DNA from 4 places in the Arthrobacter sp. 05N425 genome. Region 3 is predicted to be linked to each of the others. Evidence: riboswitches for the same ligand, from Rfam matches in the RefSeq annotation. Region 3 holds a riboswitch; each other region holds the start of a gene.
The links. Region 3 has a riboswitch for thiamine pyrophosphate ahead of thiO (glycine oxidase ThiO). Riboswitches for the same ligand answer to the same signal wherever they lie in the genome.
Positions count from the first base shown of each region.

Region 1: another riboswitch for thiamine pyrophosphate. It lies ahead of AC1DGE_RS02545 (bifunctional hydroxymethylpyrimidine kinase/phosphomethylpyrimidine kinase); the one in region 3 lies ahead of thiO (glycine oxidase ThiO).
Region 2: another riboswitch for thiamine pyrophosphate. It lies ahead of AC1DGE_RS03415 (ECF transporter S component); the one in region 3 lies ahead of thiO (glycine oxidase ThiO).
Region 4: another riboswitch for thiamine pyrophosphate. It lies ahead of thiC (phosphomethylpyrimidine synthase ThiC); the one in region 3 lies ahead of thiO (glycine oxidase ThiO).

Region 1 is NZ_JBFTMU010000001.1:555,134-560,836, forward strand. Features, by position in the region: gene rpmA (50S ribosomal protein L27) at 1-144, opposite strand, end outside; gene rplU (50S ribosomal protein L21) at 205-513, opposite strand; partial or broken gene AC1DGE_RS02545 (bifunctional hydroxymethylpyrimidine kinase/phosphomethylpyrimidine kinase) at 881-2,433, opposite strand; TPP riboswitch at 2,480-2,577, opposite strand; gene AC1DGE_RS02550 (Rne/Rng family ribonuclease) at 2,708-5,703, opposite strand, start outside.
Region 2 is NZ_JBFTMU010000002.1:38,792-44,494, reverse strand. Features, by position in the region: gene AC1DGE_RS03425 (energy-coupling factor transporter transmembrane component T family protein) at 28-831, opposite strand; gene AC1DGE_RS03420 (ABC transporter ATP-binding protein) at 828-2,447, opposite strand; gene AC1DGE_RS03415 (ECF transporter S component) at 2,461-3,093, opposite strand; TPP riboswitch at 3,163-3,306, opposite strand; gene AC1DGE_RS03410 (heme-degrading domain-containing protein) at 3,453-3,998, shown strand; gene AC1DGE_RS03405 (DUF4235 domain-containing protein) at 4,035-4,298, shown strand; gene mnhG (monovalent cation/H(+) antiporter subunit G) at 4,320-4,718, opposite strand; gene AC1DGE_RS03395 (MrpF/PhaF family protein) at 4,708-4,986, opposite strand; gene AC1DGE_RS03390 (Na+/H+ antiporter subunit E) at 4,983-5,528, opposite strand; gene AC1DGE_RS03385 (Na+/H+ antiporter subunit D) at 5,525-5,703, opposite strand, start outside.
Region 3 is NZ_JBFTMU010000003.1:42,878-48,580, forward strand. Features, by position in the region: gene AC1DGE_RS05810 (RNB domain-containing ribonuclease) at 1-350, opposite strand, end outside; gene AC1DGE_RS05815 (ferritin-like fold-containing protein) at 391-1,062, shown strand; gene thiE (thiamine phosphate synthase) at 1,059-1,787, opposite strand; TPP riboswitch at 1,814-1,934, shown strand; gene thiO (glycine oxidase ThiO) at 1,925-3,220, shown strand; gene thiS (sulfur carrier protein ThiS) at 3,217-3,453, shown strand; gene AC1DGE_RS05835 (thiazole synthase) at 3,459-4,268, shown strand; gene AC1DGE_RS05840 (DUF3311 domain-containing protein) at 4,455-4,736, shown strand; gene mctP (monocarboxylate uptake permease MctP) at 4,733-5,703, shown strand, end outside.
Region 4 is NZ_JBFTMU010000001.1:642,918-648,620, forward strand. Features, by position in the region: gene AC1DGE_RS02990 (VOC family protein) at 1-202, opposite strand, end outside; gene AC1DGE_RS02995 (amidohydrolase family protein) at 283-1,383, opposite strand; TPP riboswitch at 1,478-1,585, shown strand; gene thiC (phosphomethylpyrimidine synthase ThiC) at 1,554-3,398, shown strand; gene AC1DGE_RS03005 (alpha/beta fold hydrolase) at 3,466-4,200, opposite strand; gene ffh (signal recognition particle protein) at 4,300-5,703, opposite strand, start outside.

The DNA of each region.
Region 1 (5,703 bases), on a different contig from region 3:
GCCCGGGTGGAAGTGGGTGCCACGCTGGCGGACGATGATCTCGCCTGCGGAAACTACCTGGCCGCCGAAGCGCTTGACGCCGAGGTACTGGGCGTTGGAGTCACGACCGTTGCGAGTGGAGCTCGCGCCTTTTTTATGTGCCATTTGAAATGCCTGCCTTTAAAATTCTGGGGAATCTGCTGAAAACCTGAACAGTAACGTTAGTTACTTGATACCGGTGATCTTGACCTTGGTCAGTTCCTGACGGTGACCCTGGCGCTTCTTGTAACCGGTCTTGTTCTTGAACTTCTGGATGACGATCTTCGGACCACGGAGGTCTTCGAGGATCTCAGCCGTAACCGTTACCTTGGCCAGGTCCTTGGCTGCAGACGTGACCTTGTCACCGTCCACCAGGAGCAGTGCGGGCAACTCAAAGGTGCTGCCGGCTCCACCGGGGACGCGGTTCAGGGTAACGAAGTCTCCAACGGAAACCTTCTCTTGGCGGCCGCCTGCGCGGACAATCGCGTACACCACTGGGGAACTCACTTCTCTCGACGTTTATTACTAGATTTGCGTGCGGAACCTGGGGCCCAAATGCTTGGACCGGCTCACGCTGTGCCTCAACGCCGGTGGATTCCCCGGGGGAACCCATGAGCTATCCTGCGGAAAAGTCCTGCCCGTAATACGGGTGAACTGTTCCTCAAGGTCATAACCCAAGTGTTGGCGTAAGCACCGAAGATCTAGACTACGCTAATTTTGCCTTCGGCCGCAAACGAGGCTGGTCCCGGCAGGTAGTGCGTGACGGACGCCACACCCTGCGCCCGGGGGCCAAAGTTATGGTGCCGCAGCGACTTCCGGAACCGCGCCCAACTATCCTACCGGCTGCTTCGCGTAGCGCGGCTCAGGCGTGCAGCCTCGGCGCGTCGAAGAACTCCGCCTCGTAGCGGGAGGACTGCCTGAACGCCACCGCCTGGCGCTGCGTTCCGCCTCGGAGCCTCTACCGGCCGCCGCGTCCGTGTACCTGATCGCCTGCCGCGTCGCCTCCGCGAAGGCCTCGTCCGCATAGGTGCGCAGCCACTCCGCGTAGGGATGCGTTGCCGGTGCGCCGGCAGCGAGGAACTCGCGATGCAGCGTGGCGCCGACCTCCGCGTAGAGCCAGAAGCACGGCAGCGCCGCGGCCACGAGCACGCCGTAGCTGCCGGCGAGCGATGCCGCGTGCAGATGGTCCACGTACGCCTTGGTCACCGGTCCCAGCTGGGTCTCGACGGCGCGGCCGGCCAGCCAGTTCCGGTGCAGTTCGGATTCGACTTCGAGGCACTGCTGCGCCGAGCGGGACCAGAAGAGTTGTTCGGCTTCCGACGGCGCCAGGGCCGCCGCGCGGGACAGCACCCGGGAGTAGCCGTTGAGGTACAGGGCGTCCTGGCCGAGGTAGTAGGCGAACTCGGGTTCCGGCAAGGTACCGTCCGCGAGCCCCCGAATGAAGTCCAGGCCGTAGATCGCGTCCAGCCCGTCCGCCGCGTGCCCTGCCAGCAGCGTGGCGAACTCGCCCTCGGCAGGAAGCTGGGGTGCCGCAGCGTGCTGCAGGTGGTGGAAGTGGTGCACGGGTCCGTTGCCGGATCCGACCTCCAGGCGGCTGGCATCCCGCAACGCACCCAGCAGCCACGGCTTGACCTCCCGCAGCGCCGCCTCCCAGTCCCCCGTCCGGGCCTGGACTGTGGCCAGCGCCGAGGACAAGGAGCAGCCGGTGCCGTGGCTGTTGCGGGTGTCGATCCGCTCGCCCGGCACCACCACCGTCTCCTGGCCGAGCAGTCCCCCGGTGTTGACGAGCGCGTCCGGGCAACCGCCGTCGTTCTGGGCGCCGTCGACCGGCAGGTGGCCGCCCTTGACCAGCACCGTGGTGCCGGCCAGGGCCGCGAGCCGCTTGCCCTGTTCCAGCGCACTGGCCCAGTCCGCGGCGGGCGGCGCTCCCAGCAGCATGCCCAGCTCGGCCAGGTTCGGTGTGATGAGGTCCGCCAGTGGCAAGAGGGCCCGCAGCGCGGTCTCGGCCGATTCCTGGAGCAGCCGGTCGCCGCTCGTCGCCACCATCACCGGGTCCAGGACCACGACGCCGGGGCGCACCTTTTCGAGCCAGGCCCGGACGGCGTCGATCACCGAGTCGTCGCCGAGCATACCGATCTTGACGGCGTCGATGGTGATGTCGTCGCTGATGGCCTCCAGCTGGGCGGTCAGGAACGCTGCCGGCGGTACATGCACCGACCGGACGCCCTGGGTGTTCTGGGCGGTCAGTGCCGTGATGGCAGCCATCCCGTAGCCGCCGTTCGCGGCAATGCTCTTCAGGTCGGCCTGGATGCCGGCGCCGCCGGAGGGGTCCGAGCCCGCGATGGCCAGCACCCGCGGAATCCGCGGCGGCGTTGGGGCCCCGCCGTCGGGCTCCGGGAAGACGGACTGCAGGATGGCTGAGGTTCGGCTAGATGCAGGCTGCGCCGATGCAGGCTGGGTTGTTGAAGACAAGAGACATCCCTTCGCCGGTGCTAACCGGACAGGTTCAACGGGTCTGGATCTCAGCCGGCTCGATGCGCGGCACCCCGTGTCAGTCCCCCAGCCTAGCGTTCCTCGCCGGCAACCCCGCTAAATTTCAGCCTGTCCCCTTAACGCCCTCGCGGGTTCCGTCCGGGGTCGACGTGATGTTACGTGGACGGAACCCGCGAGTGGTGGTGCCTGCTTGGTCCTAGAGCTCCGACGCCGGGACGCCGACGCCGAGGATGATCGGCTCGTTGGCGGCGGGCTTGGCGGTCACCTTCGCCGGCTCCGGGGCCTTGGCCTCATGGACCGAGACGGCCTCAACCGACGGAGCGGTCTCGCGCTGCTGCACGGACGTCTCGTTGGCGGCGCCCTGGGCTCGGCTGGCGCTCCGGTTCCGGCGCACCCGTCGGGGTCCGGTGGTGTCCGGGGCCTGGGCCTGGGCCGCAGGGGCCTTGCGGGCTTCCTGGCGTACCGGGGCCTGGGCCGCAGGAGCCTTGCGGGCTTCCTGGCGGGCCGGGGCCTGGGCCGCAGGAGCCTTGCGGGCTTCCTGGCGGGCCGGGGCCTCGGCCTCGGCGGTACGTACACTCGGCGGCTGGATCCGCGCCGTCCTGGCGCGGCCGCGGCCCCGGGTGGCGCGGGACGGCGCTGCAGCTGCAGGCGCAGCGTGCTCCGCCGCGTGCTCGGCCGTGGGAACCTCGGCTGCGGGCGACTCGGCAACCGGAGCCGCGGCGGCTGGCTTGCCGGTCTCGGCGTCGCCCAGGTGGGCGAACGCTTCGGTCAGCAGGTCCAGGGTCAGCGCGGGCTGCGGGGTTTCCTCGGCGTGCTCGACGAAGGGCAAGGCAACCTGTTCGCCGCCGAAGGTCAGCACGGCCGCGGGACGACCCGCCGCCTCCTCCGACGAAGCGAGTTCCACGGCGGCGTCGAGCGCGGCCTGGCGGGTTTCGGCGTCGGGAGCTGCTGTCGCTTCACCGTCGTGCAGGTGGGCAGCGTGCGCCGCGGCGGCGATGTTGGCCAGCGCGGCGCGCGTCGCCTCTGCCTTGGCGTGGCGCTCCGCCTCGGTGGGCTCGGCGTGCACGGCGACGGGTGCGGACGGCATGGCTTCGCCGCCCTGGCCGCCCTTGCCGCGGCGACGCTTGCGCTCACTGCGTGCGGCGGGCTGGTGCTCGGTCCGCGGGACGTGGTGTTCTGCGGCGACGGTGTTGGCACGGCGGTGTTCCACGGGCTCGTCGTGGGTGACGATGCCGCGGCCGGCGCAGGCCTCGCACTGTTCGCCGAAGACTTCGAGCAGCCCGGTGCCCATCCGCTTGCGGGTCATCTGCACGAGGCCCAGCGAGGTCACCTCGGCAACCTGGTGCTTGGTCCGGTCCCGGCCCAGGCACTCCACCATGCGTCGCAGCACGAGGTCGCGGTTGGATTCCAGCACCATGTCGATGAAGTCGATCACGATGATGCCGCCGATGTCACGCAGCCTCAGCTGCCGGACGACTTCCTCGGCCGCTTCGAGGTTGTTCTTGGTGACGGTTTCCTCGAGGTTGYCGCCGCTGCCGGTGAACTTGCCGGTGTTGACGTCCACCACGGTCATGGCTTCGGTGCGGTCGATCACGAGCGAGCCGCCGGAGGGCAGGAAGACCTTGCGGTCCAGTGCTTTGTGGATCTGCTCGTCGATGCGCCACGCAGCGAAGATGTCTGTGTCCTTGGTCCACTTCTCAAGCCGGCCCACCAGGTCCGGTGCCACGTAGGTGACGTAGGCCTCGATGGTGTCCCAGGCTTCCTCGCCGGAGACGATCAGCTTGGAGAAGTCCTCGTTGAAAACGTCGCGGACCACCTTGATGGTCAGGTCAGGTTCGCCGTAGAGCAGCTCGGGGGCGAGGATCTTGGTGGACGTGGACTGGCTTTCGATGCCCTCCCACTGGGCTCGCAACCGGTTGATGTCATGCGTCAGCTCTTCTTCCGAAGCGCCCTCGGCCGCGGTGCGGACAATGACACCGGCGTCTTCCGGCAGGCGGTCCTTGAGGATCCGCTTGAGCCGGTTGCGTTCGACGTCGGGCAGCTTGCGGGAGATGCCGGTCATGGAACCGCCGGGCACGTACACCAGGTAACGGCCGGGCAGCGAGATCTGGCTGGTCAGGCGGGCACCCTTGTGGCCGACCGGGTCCTTGGTGACCTGGACGAGCACGGAGTCGCCGGACTTGAGCGCATTTTCGATCCGCCGCTGCTTGCCTTCGAGGTTGACGGAGTCCCAGTTGACTTCGCCGGCGTACAGCACGGCGTTGCGGCCGCGTCCGATATCGACGAACGCGGCTTCCATGGACGGCAGCACGTTCTGGACCTTGCCCAGGTAGACGTTGCCGATCAAGGAATCCTGCTGGGTCTTGGAGACGAAGTGCTCGGCCAGCACGCCGTCTTCCAGGACGCCGATCTGGATTCTGTCGTCACGCTGGCGGACGATCATCTGGCGGTCCACGGATTCGCGGCGGGCCAGGAACTCGGCCTCGGTGATGACGGTGCGGCGGCGGCCGGTGTCGCGGGACTCGCGTCGGCGCTGCTTCTTGGCCTCCAGGCGGGTGGAGCCCTTGACGGAGGTGACGCGGTTGTTGACCGGGGCCTCGCTGACCGAGCGCGGCGCCCGGACGCGGGTTACCGTGTTGGGCGGATCGTCGTCCCCGCCGCCGGTCAGTTCGAGATCCTGGTCGCCGCGGCGGCGACGGCGACGGCGGCGCGAGGTCACGCCGTCTTCGAGGGTGCTCTCGGAGTCCTCGCCGGTCTCCGCTGCATCTTCGGCTGCGCCGTCTGCGTCGGTGTCGGCTTCGCCGGTCCGGCTGCGGCCACGGCGTCCACGGCTGCGGCGGCGACGGCGGCTGCCGGCATCCTCGCCCTCGGCTTCTTCGTCTTCTTCTTCTTCGGCTTCCTCGGCAACAGCAGCGGGGGCCGGGGCCGGGCGGATGACGGTGCTCAGATCCGGGGCCTGGAAGATCATCGAGGTGACGGCGCCCGGTGCGAGGAAGAGCGAGGGGGCTCCGGATGTTTCTACAGACGCCTCGGCAGCGGGTGCAGCGTCGGCCGGGGCCTCGACGGGCGCGGCCTCAGGGGCCGGCGCGTCGGAAGCCACGGCGGCGGGAGCCTCGGCCGGGGCCGGGGCTTCTTCCGTCGCTGCAGGCGTCACGGCTGTCTTCGCGCGGGAGGCGCGGCGGCGGACCGGCT
Region 2 (5,703 bases), on a different contig from region 3:
ATATCCGTCTCGTGCGATATGCGGACGCTACTGCTGGCCGAGGAACACCATGTTCCACGTCCCGGCAGCGACGGCCGCGGCCACGGCGGCACCCGAGATCAGCAGGCCACCGAGGACCACCCACGCGTCCAGCCGGCTGAACGTCGCCTTCCGCGCCCAGGTCCGCTGCGCGCCGCCAAAGCCCCGCGCTTCCATGGTCACCGCGAGCCGGGAGGCACGGCGGACGGCCTGGACCATCAACCCGAAGCTCTGCCCCAGCGTGGCCTTGAGCCGCTGCGCCGGGTTTCCGTGTGAGCCGACACCGCGGGCTCGCCGGGCCATGCCGATGGTCTGCCATTCCTCGGCCATGAGCCCCACCAGCCGCATCGCGGCCAGGGTGCCCAGCACGAAGCGGTGCGGCAGCTTCGCCTGCTGCGCCAGGGCGTCGGCCAGGTCCGTCGGGTCCGTGCAGCTCATCAGCAGCACCGCCGGCAGCGCGATCGCGAGGCCGCGCAGCAGGAAGCCCAGCCCGAGCTGCAGCGAGCCCTCGCTGATGGACCAGATGCCGACGTCGAGCAGTATCCTGCCATGGTCCGGGGCCAGGATCGCGGTGCTCCAGCCGCCCACGGCGGCCGCGAGGATCAGCGGCCAGCCGCGCTGCCAGAGCAGGGCCAGGGTCAGGCCCGCCAGCGGGAACAGCAGCAGTTCGAAGGCGAGCGCCACGGACGCGGACACCCAGTCGATGGACAGCGCCAGCGCGACCGTGATGAGCACGACGCCGGAGAATTTCGCCAGCGGGTTGGCGCGGGTCAGCAGAGCGTGGTTTCCGCGCAGGGTCAGGGCGTCCCTCATGGCGCCGCCACCCCCGGATTCGTCCTGCCGGGTAGTCCCGGCGCGCCCGACTGCGGTGCGCCGAGCTTCAGCTCGGTGCCGCCCAGGACCTCGCTGAACTCCGCGTCGTGGGTCACCGAGACCACCGCGGTCCCGGCGTCGAGAAGCTCGGAGAGGAAGGAGGCCAGTTCCGCCCAGGTGTTGGCGTCCTGGCCGAAGGTGGGTTCGTCCAGCACCAGCACCTGCGGGTGGGCAGCCAGCACGGTGGCCACGGAGAGCCGCCGTTTTTCCCCGCCGGAGAGCGTGTAGGGGTTGGCGTCCACGAGTTCGCGGAGCCGGAGCCGTTCCAGCAGCTCGTCGACCCGTTCTTCGCCGCGGCCCAGCTGGCGGGGACCGAACATCAGTTCGTCCAGCACCCTGCCGGTGACGAACTGGTGCTCGGGTTCCTGGAACACCGTGCCGATCCTGGCGATCAACTGCTGGGCCCTCCATTTGTACGGATCGATGCCCGCGCCGGCGCTCAGCTCGGTGGTGGCGGACACCGCGCCGGTGACCGGGGCCAGCAGGCCTGCCAGGGTCAGGGCGAAGGTCGACTTCCCGGAGCCATTGGGGCCGGTGACGGTCAGCGCCTGGCCGGACCGGACCCGGGCCGTGAGGCCGGACTGCACCGGGACGGGCGGTACCGTGCTGAAGCCCCGCAGCAAACCGGTGCGGCGGGGCCGTTCGCGGGACACGGCCAGTTCCTCTGCGGCCAGCAGCAGCTGGCCGGCCCCGGCGTCCCCTTCCGGTCCTGTTCGGCCGCGGCGGGCCCGGGTGGCGGGCACATGGCCCGGCACCCAGACGCCGGCGGAGATGAGCATGTCCCGCGCCTGCTCCAGGACCAGGTCCGGGGGCCCGTCCAGCAGCACGGCGGAGTCCGTGGCGGATCCGGGCTGCAGCACGACGATCCGGTCCACAAGGTCTTTCCAGACAGCAACCCGGTGCTCCACCACCACCAGGGTGGCCCCGGTCTTGTCCAGGCACCGTCCCACGGCGTCGCGGACCTCCAGGACACCGGCCGGGTCAAGGTTGGCGGTGGGCTCATCGAGGAGCAGCAGCCCGGGCCGCATCGCGAGGATCCCGGCGAGCGCCAGCCGCTGCTTCTGGCCGCCGGAGAGCGACGACGTCGGGTGTTGCAGCGGCAGGCCGCCCAGCCCGACGTCGTCGAGCGCCTCCCCCACCCGCCGCCAAATGTCCGCCGGGGGGACCGAGAGGTTTTCGGCCCCGAAGGCCACGTCGTCGCCGAGCCGCGACAGCACCACCTGGGTCTCCGGGTCCTGCTGCATCAGCCCGGCCCGCCCGCGCCGGGCCCTGGGCGGGGCTCCGTCGATCAGCAGGCTGCCGGTCTCATCGGAGTCCTCGGCATCAGCGGAAGCACCAGCGGACGCGGCTGCCGCAGTGCTGTCCCCCAGCACACCGGCCAGGGCGTGCAACAGCGTGGACTTGCCGGCGCCGGACGGGCCCAGCAACAGCACGCGCTCGCCCGGGCGGATGTCCAGGTCCAGGCCGCTCACGGCGGGCCGGGCCCGGCCGGCGTGCCGCCAGCCCCAGCCGCGGGCGCTGACCGCGGCCGGGCGTACGTCGTCGACAGATCTCATGCGTGTGCGGGCATCAGGAGAAGACGGGTTCCGATGCCGCCTTGCGGGACCCGAACGAGGCCAGCACCCCGGTCTTGGCCAGGCCGCGGGTGGCGAGCCAGGACAGTCCCCCGGCAATCACCGCTCCGGAGATGGCGCAGAAGACGATGTAGGCGAGCTTGTCACCGGTTTCGTACGCGATGTTCCAGCCCCAGGGCAGGAAGGAGTCGTTCAGGCCGCAGAACAGGCCCGCACCGGCACCGGCCAGCAGGGACAGCGGAAGGTTGAACTTCTTGTACAGGAACGCGGCAAAGATGAGTTCGGCGCCCAGGCCCTGCAGGATGCCGGAGATCAGCACGGTGGTGCCGTACTGCGAGCCCATGATCAGCTCGCCGGTGGCGGCCACCGCTTCGCAGAACAGCGCCGCCCCGGGCTTGCGGATAACGAGCATGCCTAGCACCGCCGGGATCATCCAGCCGCCGGCGTAGAGCCCGGTCAGCGGCGGGTAGACCGCGTTGAGCGGGACGGAAACAAGGTTGGAACCCTGGGACCAGGCCCAGAAAATCACACCGCCGGCAACAGCGATCAACGCGGCCACCACAATGTCGACCACGCGCCAGCTGTATTTGCCGGTGGTCAGTGTCTGCTTCGCAGAAATGTCAGTCATATCGTCCTCCTGAGGTACAGGAGGGGAGGGTGCTCCGGCGGCACCGCGGCCTTAGCCACGGGTGCCGGGCACCCTGAGAACTCGACTCCCTTGCGCCGGTACTAACCGGATCAGGTTCGAGGGTCTGCGGCTGTCCGCACTCTCAGCGCCCACCTACGGTTACCTTGGATTTCTCCAGTGATGCCCGACGGCGGCGCTCCCCTGTCGTATCTAAATCGCCCTTGTGGGCTGGCTTAGTTTACACCCGGCGGCACTCCCAAGTGACTCGCAGTCGTTGTCGTTTTGAGGGCTCATAACGGCAACAACTGCGAGTCAGTTGGGCTTGCGCAGCGGCGGCCACCTAACGGAAGCTGAGTCCCATGACCGACGCACCAGTGCCTTCCCCCGAGTACGACCCGGACTCCGCGGAACCACAGCCGCCGGGATCCCTGGCCGCGCTCATCGGCCGCATCCTGGCCGAAATCGACGAACTGCAGTTCCGGTCCTTCAGCAAGGACGACGCGCTGGACCTGGGCCTCCTCCTGGTCCAACTCGGCCGCCAGCGCTCCTACCCGATCGCCATCGACATCAGCAAGGGCGATCAGGTCCTCTTCCACGCCGCACTGGAGGGRGCCACCCCGGACAATGAGCGCTGGATCAAGGCCAAACAGCGCACCGCGGTGCGGTATGAAGTCCCGTCGCTGCTGGTGGGCCTGCGGGCGCGCGCTGCCGGTCAGAGGATCGAGGACAACGCCTGGTTCGACCAGCGGGAGTTTGCAGCCCACGGCGGCTCGTTCCCCATCTACCTGCGCGGAACCGGGGTGGTAGGCACCGTCACGGTGTCGGGGCTGCCGCAGAAGGACGACCACGAGCTGGTGGTCGAGGCACTGACCGAAATCCTCGGCCGCCCGGGGACGCTAGGCTAGGGGAAGCCCTGTTTCCTCCCGCAAGGAGTACGAAGTATGAACATCTTCATCAAACTGCTTGGCACCGGCGTCAGCCTCCTCGCCGGCTTCGTCGGCACCAAGGTAGTCGACACCGTCTGGGAAAAGACCACCGGCAACAAGCCGCCCAAGGGCCACGACGACGACGTCCCCACCACCCTGCGCCAGGCCCTGACATTCGCCCTCATTTCGGCCTCGGTCAGCGCCATCATCCAGGTCCTCGCCAACCGCGGCACGCAGCGGGCAATCACCCGCTTCGCCAAGACCCAGGACCTGGTCTAAGCCATATCGCCGCCGGCGGCGTTACTCGTCGTCGTCGTCCGTGAATCCGCGCTTGCCGGCCGCCTGCTGCACCACGGCTTCCAGCTCGTCGGCGCTCAGCAGCTCGGGGTGCAGGTGCTTGGTGCGGTAGCCGGCGCGGCCAACCATGTGGGCGGAGACCGGCACTGTGAGCAGCTGGAAGATCCACGCGACCACCAGCACCGGCCACACCCACCAGGTGCGCAGCTGCAGCCCCACGGCGCAGAGCAGCAGGAAAAGCCCCAGCACCTGCGGCTTAGTCGCGGCGTGCATCCGGCTCATGAGGTCGGGGAACCGCAGCAGGCCGATGGCCGCGCCGAGGGACATCAGCGCCCCGACCACCATGAACACGGCCGAGACGGTGTCGATTACGGCGTCGGCGGAAATCGTGTCAGGACTCATTGGGCTGCTTCCTCCGGTCGGCAACGAATCGGGCCACCGTCACCGAACCGACAAAGCCGATGATCGAGATGGACACCAGCAGCATCAGGTTGTTCAGGTGCCGGTTCACGGCCATGTCGATGCACAGCGCCGCGCCTAGGATGGCCAGCAGCACGTCGGCGGCCAGCACCCGGTCCAGCAGCGAGGGCCCCCGCGCAATGCGGATGATCGCGCCGGCCGCGGCGAGCGACAGCACGACCGCGGTAATGGTCAAAACCAGCGGCATCATGCCCCGGCCTCCTGCTTCAGTGCGGACAGTTCGGCCCTGGTGCCCATGATCCGGATCAGCCCGGCCTCGGTGTCGCGGACCTCCTTGCGGAGCTTGGCCGCGTCCTCGGCGTCTCGGACGTTGATGCCGTGGATGTAGAGCGTGGACGTGGACCTGTCCACCTCCACCACCACGGACCCCGGGATCAGGGAGATGACGTGTCCCGTGGCGGTCACCAGCAGGTCTGAATGGCTGCGGAGCGGGACGGCTATGACGGCGCTGATCACCCGCGGACCACGGACCACGGCCAGGTACAGGACCTGGAAGCTGGCCGCCACGACCTTGGCCAGGAAGACCAGCGCGAACGGCACGGCGCGCAGCACGTTGAAGCGGCCCCCCAGTTCCACCGGCGGCAGGTAGAACAGCCGGGCCACCACCACCGCGATCAGGGCGCCGAAGAGCAGGTTTCCGGCGCTGAAGTCCTGCCACAGGGCACCCCAGACAATAACGAGCCAGACCAGCAGCGGCAGCTCCTGGCGCAGCGAGACCCTCTTCCGTGTCATTTGCCGCCCTCCTGCCGCATCGGCTGGGCGATTACCGGAACCGGCGCCTCGTCCCCAAGCACGGCCTGGATATAGGCGGACCGGTTCAGCATCTCCCCGGCGGACTGGTCCGCCACCCGGAAGAGCGGCCCGGCAAACACCGTCAGCGCCACCCCGAACAGCACCAGGCCCAGAG
Region 3 (5,703 bases):
GTGTAGAACGTCTGGCCGCGGCGCCGGGTCTCGGCGTCGAGCGCGCCGCCGGGGGCGACGAAGGACGGGACGTCGGCGATCGCGTAGAAAACCCTGTACCCGTCGCCGGCGCGGTCAATGAACAAGGCCTGGTCCAGGTCCGTCGAGGACGCCGGGTCGATGGTCACGAACTCCACGTGAGTCAAATCCAGTTCCGGCAGCTCGTGGGAGGCGACGGCCGCCTCGGCGTCCCGGAGCACGGCTTCCGGAAACGGCCCGGGCAGCTCCAGGACGGTGCGCAGTGCGTTGAGCGCCTGGGCAAGCTGGTTCTTCTGCTGGCGGACGCTCGGAGTCAGGCGATGATGAGACACGGAATCAGGTTAGCCCGATTTCCGCTACTAGTCTTGAAGCATGAGCACCTCCCCGGCCGAGCCCGCCCGCTACAACCGTTTCCTCCGGGACCTGCTGGGCGTGATGGCCTACGGGGAGCTCTCGGCCTTCGAACGGCTCTCCTCCGACGCCCGGTATTCGCCCACCCTGCACGACCGGGCGGTGCTGGGCGGCCTCGCCGTCATCGAGTTCCAGCATTTTGAACTGGTCTGCGCGAAGCTGGCGGAGATGGGCATTGACGCGGAGGAGGCCATGCTGCCGTTCCAGCCTTCGGTGGACCACTTCCATGAGCGCACCCGCCCCGCCGACTGGCACGAGTCGCTCATGAAGGCCTACGTGATCGACACGGTCTCCGCGGACTTTTACCGGTCCATTTCGGGCTATGTCGACGCCGGGACGGCCGGGCTGATCGAACTGGTCCAGGCGGCCGGGGACGCGACGGTGGTGCTGCGGGACCGGCTCAAGGCCGCGCTCGCCGACGATCCGCGGCTGGCGTCCCGGCTGGCCCTGTGGGCTCGGCGGTTGCTCGGCGAAGCGCTTACCCAGGCCCAGCGGGTCAGCGTGGAGCACGCCTTCCTCGGCGGCCTGACCGGCACGGACGAGGACCGGGCCGGTGAACTCGCCCGCGCCCTGACCGCCGAGCTTGCCGCCGCCCATTCCCGTCGGATGTCAGAGCTGGGACTAGCCGGCTAGTTGTCCGCGGCGCCGCTGTGGACGTCGGCGTCGGCGTCCGCCCCGGCGTCGAGCGCGGCGAGCAGGGCACGCGCGGCCCCGGCAGGATCAGCGGCCTCGGTAATCGCCCGGACCACCACAATCCTTCTGGCTCCGGCGTCGACCACCTGGGCCACGTTGCCCAGGTCGATGCCGCCGATCGCGAACCACGGCACCACCCCGGCGACTTTCCCGACGTCGGCGGCCTCGGCCCGGCCGATCGCCGCGGCGGCGTAGCGCACCAGGTCCAGCCCGACGGCGGCGCGGCCCGGCTTGGTGGGGGTGGCCCAGACCGGGCCCACGCAGAAGTAGTCCAGCCCGCCCCGGCCCGGGGACGCCGCGATGGCCGCATCCACCTGTTCCGGCGTGTGCGTGGACATGCCGATCACGGTGCCCTTGCCCAGGAAATCCCGTGCCGCGGCGAACGGGATGTCCTTTTGCCCAATGTGGAACACCGGCGCCCCTGCCAGTGAGGCCAGGTCGGCACGGTCGTTTACCGCCCAGAGCCGGCCGTGCCGCCGCGCCACGGAGTGCAGGACCTCCAGCAGCTCAAGCTCCTCGGCCGCCTCCAGCGACTTGTCCCGCAACTGGATGATGTCGACGCCGCCGGAAAAGGCGGCGTCAACGAAGTCCTCGAAGTCACCGCGCTCCTTCCGGGCATCGGTGCACAGGTACAGGCGGGCGGTGGTGTGGACATCCTGGCTCATGCCCCAAGCCTAGTTCCTCTAAACTGGGCGCATACCGCGGGAGCCCGCGCGGGCCGCCAGACGTCCGACGGGCTGAGAGGGCGTCAGAGCCGACCGCTTGACCTGATCCGGCTAGTACCGGCGTAGGGAAGGAACCCATGGACGTATCCGTCGCACCACCCGCCACACCACCGGGCCCATCCTCGGATTATTACGACGTCATCGTGATCGGCGGGGGAGTGATCGGCCACGGCATCGCCTGGGAGGCCCGCCGTTCGGGCCGTACCGTCGCGCTGGTCGACGACGCCCCCGGCACCGGCGCCAGCTGGGCTGCCGCCGGCATGCTGGCGCCCGTGAGTGAACTCCACTACCAGGAGGAGGAGCTACTGGCCCTGATGCTGGAAGCCTCAGGGCTGTGGCCGGAGTTCGCCGCCGGCCTGGCCGGCGGCAGCACTGACGGCGGCGGCACTGGATATCTCACGACGCCGACCCTCGCCGTCGGCGCGGACGCGGCCGACCGCCGGGCGCTCGCCGACCTGCGGGCCGCGCAGCAGGCCTGCGGCCTGGCCGTGGAGCCGCTGACCGTCCGTGAAGCACGCAGCCGCGAACCGTTGCTCAGCCCCGGTATCTCCTGCGCCTTCGACATCCCGGCCGACCACCAGGTGGATCCGCGCCGGTTGCTGGCCAGGATCGGTTCACTGCTGGCTGCCGACAGCCGGTTCACGGCCGTGCCCCGCCGCGCGGCCGGGCTGCTCTGGCGCGGCGGCCGCGTCGCCGGCATCCGTTTCGAGGGCGGCGGAGAGCTCCGCGCCGGCGAGACGGTCGTAGCCAACGGTCTGGCCGCGGCGGAACTGCAGGGCCTGCCCGGGGGATTGTCCCTGCCGCTGCGTCCGGTTTACGGGGACATCCTGCGGCTCCGGGTCCCGGCACGGCTCCGGCCACTGCTGCGCTCGACCGTGCGGGGCCTGGTCCGCGGGGTTCCGGTCTACATCGTCCCGCGGGAGGACGGCACGGTCGTGATCGGCGCAACCCAGCGGGAGGATGCGCCCTCCGAGGCTGGCGCCGTCTCTGCCGGCGGCGTGTACCAGCTTCTGCGCGATGCCCAGCAGCTGGTCCCGGCCGTTGCCGAGCTGGAACTGCTCGAGGCCACGGCGCGGGCACGGCCCGGGACCCCGGACAACGCCCCGCTCCTGGGGCGCGTGGCCAGCGCCGGATCCGGACAGGACGTCGAGGGACTCATCGTTGCCACCGGGTTCTTCCGGCACGGGGTCCTGCTCACCCCGGCGGCCGCCGCCATTTGCCGGGCGTTGCTGGACGGAGAGCCGGACCGGCGCTGGGAGGGCTTCCGCCCGGACCGCTTCTCCAGCCGCCGCCCGGTTTCTCCAGCCCCCGGCTCATCCGAGCGGGACGCTTCACCCGCGGACGCTCCAGCGAAAGACAGGACGACAGCATGAATATCAGGCTCAACGGAGCGCAGCACGCCCTCGCCGACGGCGCCACTATCAGCGCCTTGGTCAGCGGGGTGACCGGCCGGACGCTGGCCGCCGACGGCCGGGCCACGGACGGCCGGAAACTGGGCGTCGCCGTCGCCCGCAACGCCGAGGTGGTGCCGCGCAGCCAGTGGCACGCGACCGCGCTCGCCGAGGGCGACGACGTCGAACTCGTTACGGCAGTACAGGGAGGATAGAGGGCATGGAAGCAACAGCAATGCAGGAAACGCAGCAGGCACGCCGGGATCTGCTGACGGTTGACGGAGTGGAACTGGGCTCCCGCCTGATCATGGGCACCGGCGGTGCGCCGAGCCTGGACGGCCTCGGAGCCGCGCTGGTGGCCTCCGGAACGGAACTCACGACGGTGGCCATGCGTCGCTACTCTCCGGCCGAGAGCGGCTCGTTGTTCCAGTTGCTGGCGGACCACAACATCCGGGTGCTGCCCAACACCGCCGGATGCTTCACCGCCCGGGACGCCGTCCTCACGGCCGAACTGGCCCGCGAAGCGCTGGAGACGGACTGGGTGAAGCTCGAGGTGATCGCGGATGAGCACACCCTGCTGCCCGACGCCTTGGAACTGGTGGAGGCAACCGAACAGCTGGTGGCGCGCGGCTTCAAGGTCTTCGCTTACACGAATGACGACCCGGTCCTGGCCCTCCGGCTGGAGAACCTCGGCGCCACGGCAGTGATGCCGCTGGGCGCCCCGATCGGCACCGGCCTGGGCATCCTGAATCCGCACAACATTGAACTCATCGTCTCCCGTGCCTCGGTGCCGGTGGTGCTCGACGCAGGAATTGGCACCGCCTCCGACGCCGCGCTCGCGATGGAACTGGGTTGCGACGCCGTGCTGCTCGCCACCGCCGTGACCCGTGCCCAGGACCCGGCGCTGATGGGTGAGGCGTTCCGGCACGCCGTCATCGCCGGCCGGCTGGCGCGGCGGGCCGGCCGGATCCCGCGCCGCGAGCATGCCCTCGCGTCGTCCGCGATGGAAGGACGCGCCGAGTTCCTGTAGGGGCCCCGGCGCCGCTCCCGTCCAGGCCCGTTCGCCTCGCCAAACCGTGATTAAAGGCACTGTTGAAGATTAAATCCAGTGTCTATCCTGTTGGGTAACGACCGCTGCACTGCACGGTCCGCAGGCCGCCGGCACGTCCCGGGAAGCCTTCCCGCTCCGGGGGCCCGTCTCGGTGAGGAGGCGTCCATGTCCAGTCCTGATGTGCCAACGCGGGGGCCGGCCAAGCCGGGTCCCTATGTAGTGTCCGGAATCCTGTTGCTCGTCGCCATTGTGGTTCCGTTGGTTGTGCCCGCGTACGCCTTCGACGAACCGCGGCTGGCGGGTATCCCGTATTTCTACTGGTATCAGATGGCATGGATCCCGGTCACCGCGGCCTTGGTGGGGATCTCCTACTGGCTGGTCACCAGGGAGGACCGCCGTCGCCGTGAATCCGTCCGCGGGGCGGCCGCTGCGGGGGAGGAGCGGTGAACGGGGCGGTCGTGCCGCTGGCGGCACCGGACCGGCCGGTCAACGGCATAGCCCTCACCATTGTGATCATCCTCTTCGTCCTGGTGGCGGTCCTCGGCTTCTTTGCCGCGCGGTGGAGGCGGGAAGAAACGACAGGGCTGCATAGCCTCGACGAATGGGGACTGGGCGGCCGGGGCTTTGGTACCTGGGTGACCTGGTTCCTGCTCGGCGGGGACCTCTACACGGCTTACACCTTCGTGGCGGTCCCGGCGGCGATGTGGGCCACCGGAGCCGTGAGCGGCTTCTTCGCGGTGCCGTACACAATCGTGCTCTATCCGATTGTGTTTTTGCTGATGAGCAGGCTGTGGTCCGTCTCGCACCGCCACGGTTTCGTCACGCCGGCGGACTTTGTTGGCGGCCGGTATGGCAGCAGGGCGCTTACCGTTGCGGTCGCCGCCACCGGCATCGTCGCCACCATGCCCTACATTGCCCTGCAACTCGTGGGCATCAAGGCCGTACTCACTGTGCTCGGCCTGGGCAGTGCTGAGAACGCGCTGCTGACCGACCTGCCGCTCATCGTCGCGTTCGTGGTTCTGGCCGCGTATACCTATACCTCGGGCCTGCGCGCTCCTGCCCTGATCGCCGTCGTGAAGGACCTGCTGATCTATCTGGCCGTGATCGTGGCGGTGATCTACCTGCCCATCAAGTTCGGCGGGTGGGGTACCATTTTCGACTCCGCCGAGGCGAAGCTGGGGGCAGTCAATCCGGCGACGGGCAAACCGGCGGGCGCATTCATCCCGGGGGCGTCCAGCTACTCGGCGTATTGGACCCTGGCGCTTGGTTCCGCGCTGGCCCTGTTCATGTATCCGCACTCGATCACGGGCGTCCTGGCGACCAAAAGCCGGAACACCATCCGCCGGAACGCTGCGGTGCTGCCGCTGTACTCCTTGATGCTGGGCTTCCTGGCACTCCTGGGCTACGCGGCCAT
Region 4 (5,703 bases), on a different contig from region 3:
GCCCGGGTGCCGGTGCCAGGTGGACCAGCGGCTTGAGCTTGCGTCCGAGGTAGAGCCCGCCGTCCTGCTCGGCAACGATGTCGAGGCCGAGGGCGCGCTGGTAGTAGTCCGTCATCAGCTTCATGTCGCCGACCTTGAGCATCACGGTGCCCATGGTGAGTTCGGCAGGAAGGAGATCCTGGGTGCTGGCTTCTACGGTCATTGAAACGCTCCGGTGGTTCTGTGGCCCCCGACCTTCGGCGACCCTCGTAGAGTTAAATTACTTGAAGCTTCAATTTATTCCTAATGGCCGGGGATGCTCCCCTGTACCAGTTCGCCGCGGAGCACGATGCCCCTGAGCTCGCGCAGGGTGCCGAGATTCCCGCGCGGATCCTCGGCGCAGACCAGGACGTCGGCACTGGCACCTTCTGTGATCGCGTCGGCTCCGAGCCAGTCGCGGGCGGCCCAGGCCCCTGCGTCGAGGGCGGCGCCGGCGGGGAGCCCGGCGCCGTGCAGGGCCTCAAGTTCGTCGACGATGCGCCCGTGCTTGATCACACTCCCCGCGTCCGTCCCGGCGTAGATGGCGACCCCGGCCTCATACGCCTCGAGGATCCGTTCGGCGCGGCGTTCCCAGAGCCCCAGCATGTGCGCCGCGTAGCGGGGGAACTTTGCCTTGGCCTGGGCCGCGATGTCCGGGAAAGTGGCGATGTTGATCAGGGTGGGGACAATCGGGACACCCTGTTCGACGAAGCGCGGCAAGTGCCGGGGAAGCAGCCCGGTTCCGTGTTCGATGCAGTCGATGCCGGCGTCGAGCATGTCATCGAGGGTGTCCTCCGCGAAGCAGTGCGCCGTGACGCGGGCGCCTTCGTCGTGGGCGGCCCGGACCGCGTCCCTGACGCTCCGGGCCGGGAAACTCGCAGCGAGGTCGCCGGCGTCGCGGTCGATCCAGTCCCCCACCAGCTTGACCCAGCCGTCCCCCGCGCGGGCCTGCTTGCGTACGGCCTCCACGAGGTCCTCGGGTTCCACCTCGACGGCGAAGCCCCGCAGGTACCGCCGCGTCCTGGCGATGTGCCGCCCGGCGCGGAGAATGCGTGGCAGCTCGCGCCGTTGCTGGATCCAGCGGGTGTCATGAACGGCGCCGGCGTCGCGGACCAGCAGGGTACCGGCGTCGCGATCGGTCAGGGCCTGCCGCTCGGCAACGTCCTCGGGAACATCCCCGCCGGGTCCGAGCCCGATATGGCAGTGCGCATCGACCAGCCCGGGGATCACCCAACCGTCCAGGACCAGGTCCGGCGCGGCCGCGGGGCGCCGGAAGGTCAGGCGGCCGTCCACGGCCCACAGCCCGCGCCGCTCTTGGTCGGCTCCGGTGAGGACCGGGCCGCTGAACTCGATGATGCCGCTCATGGCCTAAAGCCTAATCCGCATCGCGATCCGCGGGCCAAGCCTGCCCAGCCCCCCAGCCCCTCGACGGCTTCCCGTCGGGCTGTGGTAGCTTCGTCTACGACCACACGGGTGCCCTTGCAGGGGCTGAGATCGGGCTGACGCAGCCTGCGACCGTTGAACCTGTCCGGGTAATGCCGGCGAAGGAAGTGAGTATCTCTTTGAGCGCAACAAATCCACAGCAGAGCCCTGCCCAGAATGGGAACAGCGCCGCAGCAGCTACCGTGACGCAGTCCCTGAAGTCGCATGCCCTCGCGTACGTCGAGGACGGCGGGATCCGCGTCCCGGTAACCGAAATCGCCCTGGCACCGTCCCCTGGCGGCGTCGGGAATCCTCCGTTCCGGGTCTACCGCACCGCGGGCCCGGGCAGCGACCCGGTGGTGGGACTCGCCGCTTTCCGCCGTGACTGGATCGCCGGGCGCGCGGACACGGAGCCGTACAGCGGCCGGGAACGCACTCTGCTCGACGACGGCAAGTCCGCGGTCAGGCGCGGCGCCGCCTCGGCTGAATGGCGGGGCGCACCGCCCGAGCCGCGTCGCGCCGTCGAAGGCCGAACGGTTACCCAGATGCATTATGCGCGGCACGGCATCGTGACACCGGAGATGCGTTTCGTCGCGCTGCGGGAGAACTGCGACGTCGAGCTTGTCCGCGGCGAAGTCGCCGCCGGCCGGGCCATCATCCCAAGCAACATCAACCACCCGGAGTCCGAGCCGATGATCATCGGGAAGGCGTTCCTGGTGAAGATCAACGCGAACATCGGCAACTCCGCGGTAAGCAGTTCCATCGCCGAGGAGGTCGACAAGCTCCAATGGGCCACGCAATGGGGGGCGGACACGGTGATGGACCTTTCGACCGGGGACGACATCCATACGACCCGCGAATGGATCATCCGCAACTCGCCCGTCCCCATCGGCACCGTCCCGATCTATCAGGCACTGGAGAAGGTGAACGGCGAAGCAAACGCCCTGACCTGGGAGATCTTCCGTGACACGGTGATCGAACAGTGCGAGCAGGGCGTCGACTACATGACGATCCACGCCGGGGTGCTGCTGCGGTACGTCCCGTTGACCGCCAACCGGGTCACCGGCATCGTGTCCCGCGGAGGTTCCATCATGGCTGGGTGGTGCCTCGCACACCACCAGGAGAACTTTCTCTACACGCATTTCGACGAGTTGTGCGAAATTTTCGCCCGCTACGACGTCGCCTTCTCACTCGGCGACGGCCTGCGGCCGGGGTCGACGGCGGACGCCAACGACGCTGCCCAGTTCGCCGAACTGGACACCCTGGCGGAGCTCACGCAACGGGCCTGGGACTTCGATGTCCAGGTCATGGTGGAGGGCCCGGGACACGTGCCGTTCCACCTCGTCCGGGAAAACGTGGAGCGCCAGCAGGAACTCTGCAAGGGCGCGCCCTTCTACACGCTGGGGCCCCTGGTCACGGATATCGCACCGGGCTATGACCACATCACCTCGGCGATCGGCGCCACCGAGATCGCCCGCTACGGGACCGCCATGCTGTGCTACGTCACGCCGAAGGAGCACCTCGGCCTGCCCAACAAGGACGACGTGAAGACCGGCGTGATCACCTACAAGATCGCCGCCCACGCCGCCGATCTTGCCAAGGGCCACCCCGGAGCGCACGAACGCGACGATGCCCTATCCAAGGCCCGGTTTGAATTCCGTTGGCGGGACCAGTTCGCGCTGTCCCTGGACCCGGTGACGGCTGAGGCATTCCACGACGAGACTTTGCCGGCGGAGCCGGCTAAGACAGCCCATTTCTGTTCGATGTGCGGGCCGAAGTTCTGCTCCATGCGGATCAGCCAGGACATCCGGGACGAGTACGGTTCGGCGGATTCCCGGGCAGCCTTGGCACAGCTGGCGGACGGAATGCGGAGGAAAAGCGACGAATTTCTGGCGGCCGGAGGCAAGGTCTACCTGCCCGAGCCCACCGTGGGCGCACAGTCAGCGGTACAGGCCTAGGCACAGGCACAGCCCTAGGCCGCGGCCGGGCGCCTGCCCTGCGGGGTAGGCGTCCGGCCGGCCACTCCTACGAGGCGTGGGCGTGCCGGCTGCGGTTGACGTCGGCGATGAACGTGCGGATGGCGCGGTCGCCCTCTTTTGAGTCCTGCGGCCGGTGCCCTCCGGGTGCGGTGCGGTGCAGGGCGCCCGTCTCCCTCAGGTAGCCGGCGATTTCCTCGTAGAGCGGCTCCCAGCCACCGGTAAGGACCAGGGTGGGCACGCCGGGAACGATGTGCAGCGGCGCTTCCCACGGCGGTGCCTGCAGCCGCAGCCGGCGCGCCGCCCGGAGGGCCTCCGGCGTCATGGCTCCCGGGGCGCCGGCGGCGAAGGCACGGCGGACGAATTCCCGCTGGAAGTCGTCGTCGCTGAGGCTGTGCCGGACGTCGAAGAGCGGCTGCATGAGCGCCCGGTGCGCAGCGCTGGCCGGGAGCTCCGCGGTCAAGGACAGGCAGGCCGGCTCCACCAGGGTCAGCGACTGCACCAGGTCGGGGCGTTCGACGGCCGCCATCATCGCCGCGATCGCACCCTGCGAATGGGCCACCACGTGGCCGCCGGCAGCGCCGCGGCCGTCGTCGGCCAGGGCCCGCAGCACAATTGCGGCGTCGGCGGCGAAGTCCGTCTCCTGCGGCTCGGCGACGGCGTCAAAGCCGTGCCGCCGCAGGAACAAGGCGTCGTAGCTCAGCGCCATGCCGTGCTGCTTCGGCCACGCCGCGGCGCCAAAACTGCCGGCCCCGTGGACGAAAACTACGCGCTGCTTGAACATGCCCTAAGCCTATGGCACCGGTCCGTCATCGAAGCCGACGACATCCTGCACGCCGGCATCCTGGCCACCGAGATGCGGCCGGCGCCAAGGTGGCTTCCGCTACTTGCTGCCGCCGAGGAACTTGTCGAAACCCTTGGGCAGGTTCAACTGGGACGGGTCGAATTCCCCGCCCTGCTGGCCGAAGGCCGCACCGGTGGGCACAGCCTTGGGGCCAGCGGCGCGCCGTGCCTCCGCGTCCTTGAGCTCCTGAGCGGCCTTGGCCGGGTTGCCGGAGCGGGCCTTCTTCTTCGGTGCGTTCTTGGCCCCCTTGCGGGCTCCGCCGCCGCCCATGCCGGGCATCCCCGGCATCCCCGGCATACCTCCGCCGGCGGCCATCTTCTTCATCATCTTCTGTGCCTGCGCGAAGCGTTCCAGCAGGCCGTTGACCTCGGAGACGTGCACGCCGGAACCGCGGGCGATGCGGGCGCGGCGGGAGCCGTTGATGATCTTCGGGGCCACCCGCTCGTGCGGGGTCATGGACCGGACAACCGCCTCGACCCGGTCAATCTCACGCTCGTCGAACTGCTCCAGCTGCTGCCGGATGTTCTGCGCGCCCGGCATCATCATGAGCATTTTCTTCATCGAGCCCATGTTGCGGATCTGCTGCATCTGGGCGAGGAAGTCCTCGAGGGTGAAGTCTTCCTGGTCGGCGAACTTCTTCGCCATCCGGGCCGCTTCGTCCTTGTCCCAGGACTTCTCGGCCTGTTCGATCAGGGTGAGCACGTCGCCCATGTCGAGGATGCGCGAGGCCATCCGGTCCGGGTGGAAGAGCTCGAAGTCGTCCAGGCCTTCGCCGGTGGACGCAAACATGACCGGCTTCCCGGTGACCGACGCGACGGACAGCGCGGCACCGCCGCGGGCGTCGCCGTCGAGCTTGGAGAGCACGATGCCGGTGAAGTTGACGCCTTCATCGAAGGCCATCGCCGTGTTGACGGCGTCCTGGCCGATCATCGAGTCGATCACGAACAGGACTTCGTTGGGGACGATGGCCCGGCGGATCTGGCGGGCCTGTTCCATCATTTCGGCGTCGACGCCAAGCCGGCCGGCAGTGTCCACGATCACGACGTCGTGCAGCGTGCGCTTGGCTTCCTCGACGCCGGCACGGGCGACGGCGACCGGGTCACCGGCAGGGTGGTCCAGCTCGGAGGAGGTGGCCCCCGGGTGCGGGGCAAAGACGGGAACGCCGGCGCGCTGGCCGACAACCTGCAGCTGCGTCACGGCATTGGGGCGCTGCAGGTCGCAGGCGACCAGCATGGGGCTGTGGCCCTGCGCCTTGAGGAACTTGGAAAGCTTGCCGGCGAGGGTGGTCTTACCGGCACCCTGGAGGCCGGCGAGCATGATGATGGTCGGCCCGGTCTTGGCCAGCCGGATCCGGCGGGTCTCGCCGCCGAGGATCTCGACGAGTTCCTCGTTGACGATCTTCACGATCTGCTGGCTCGGGTTCAGCGCACCGGAGACCTCGAC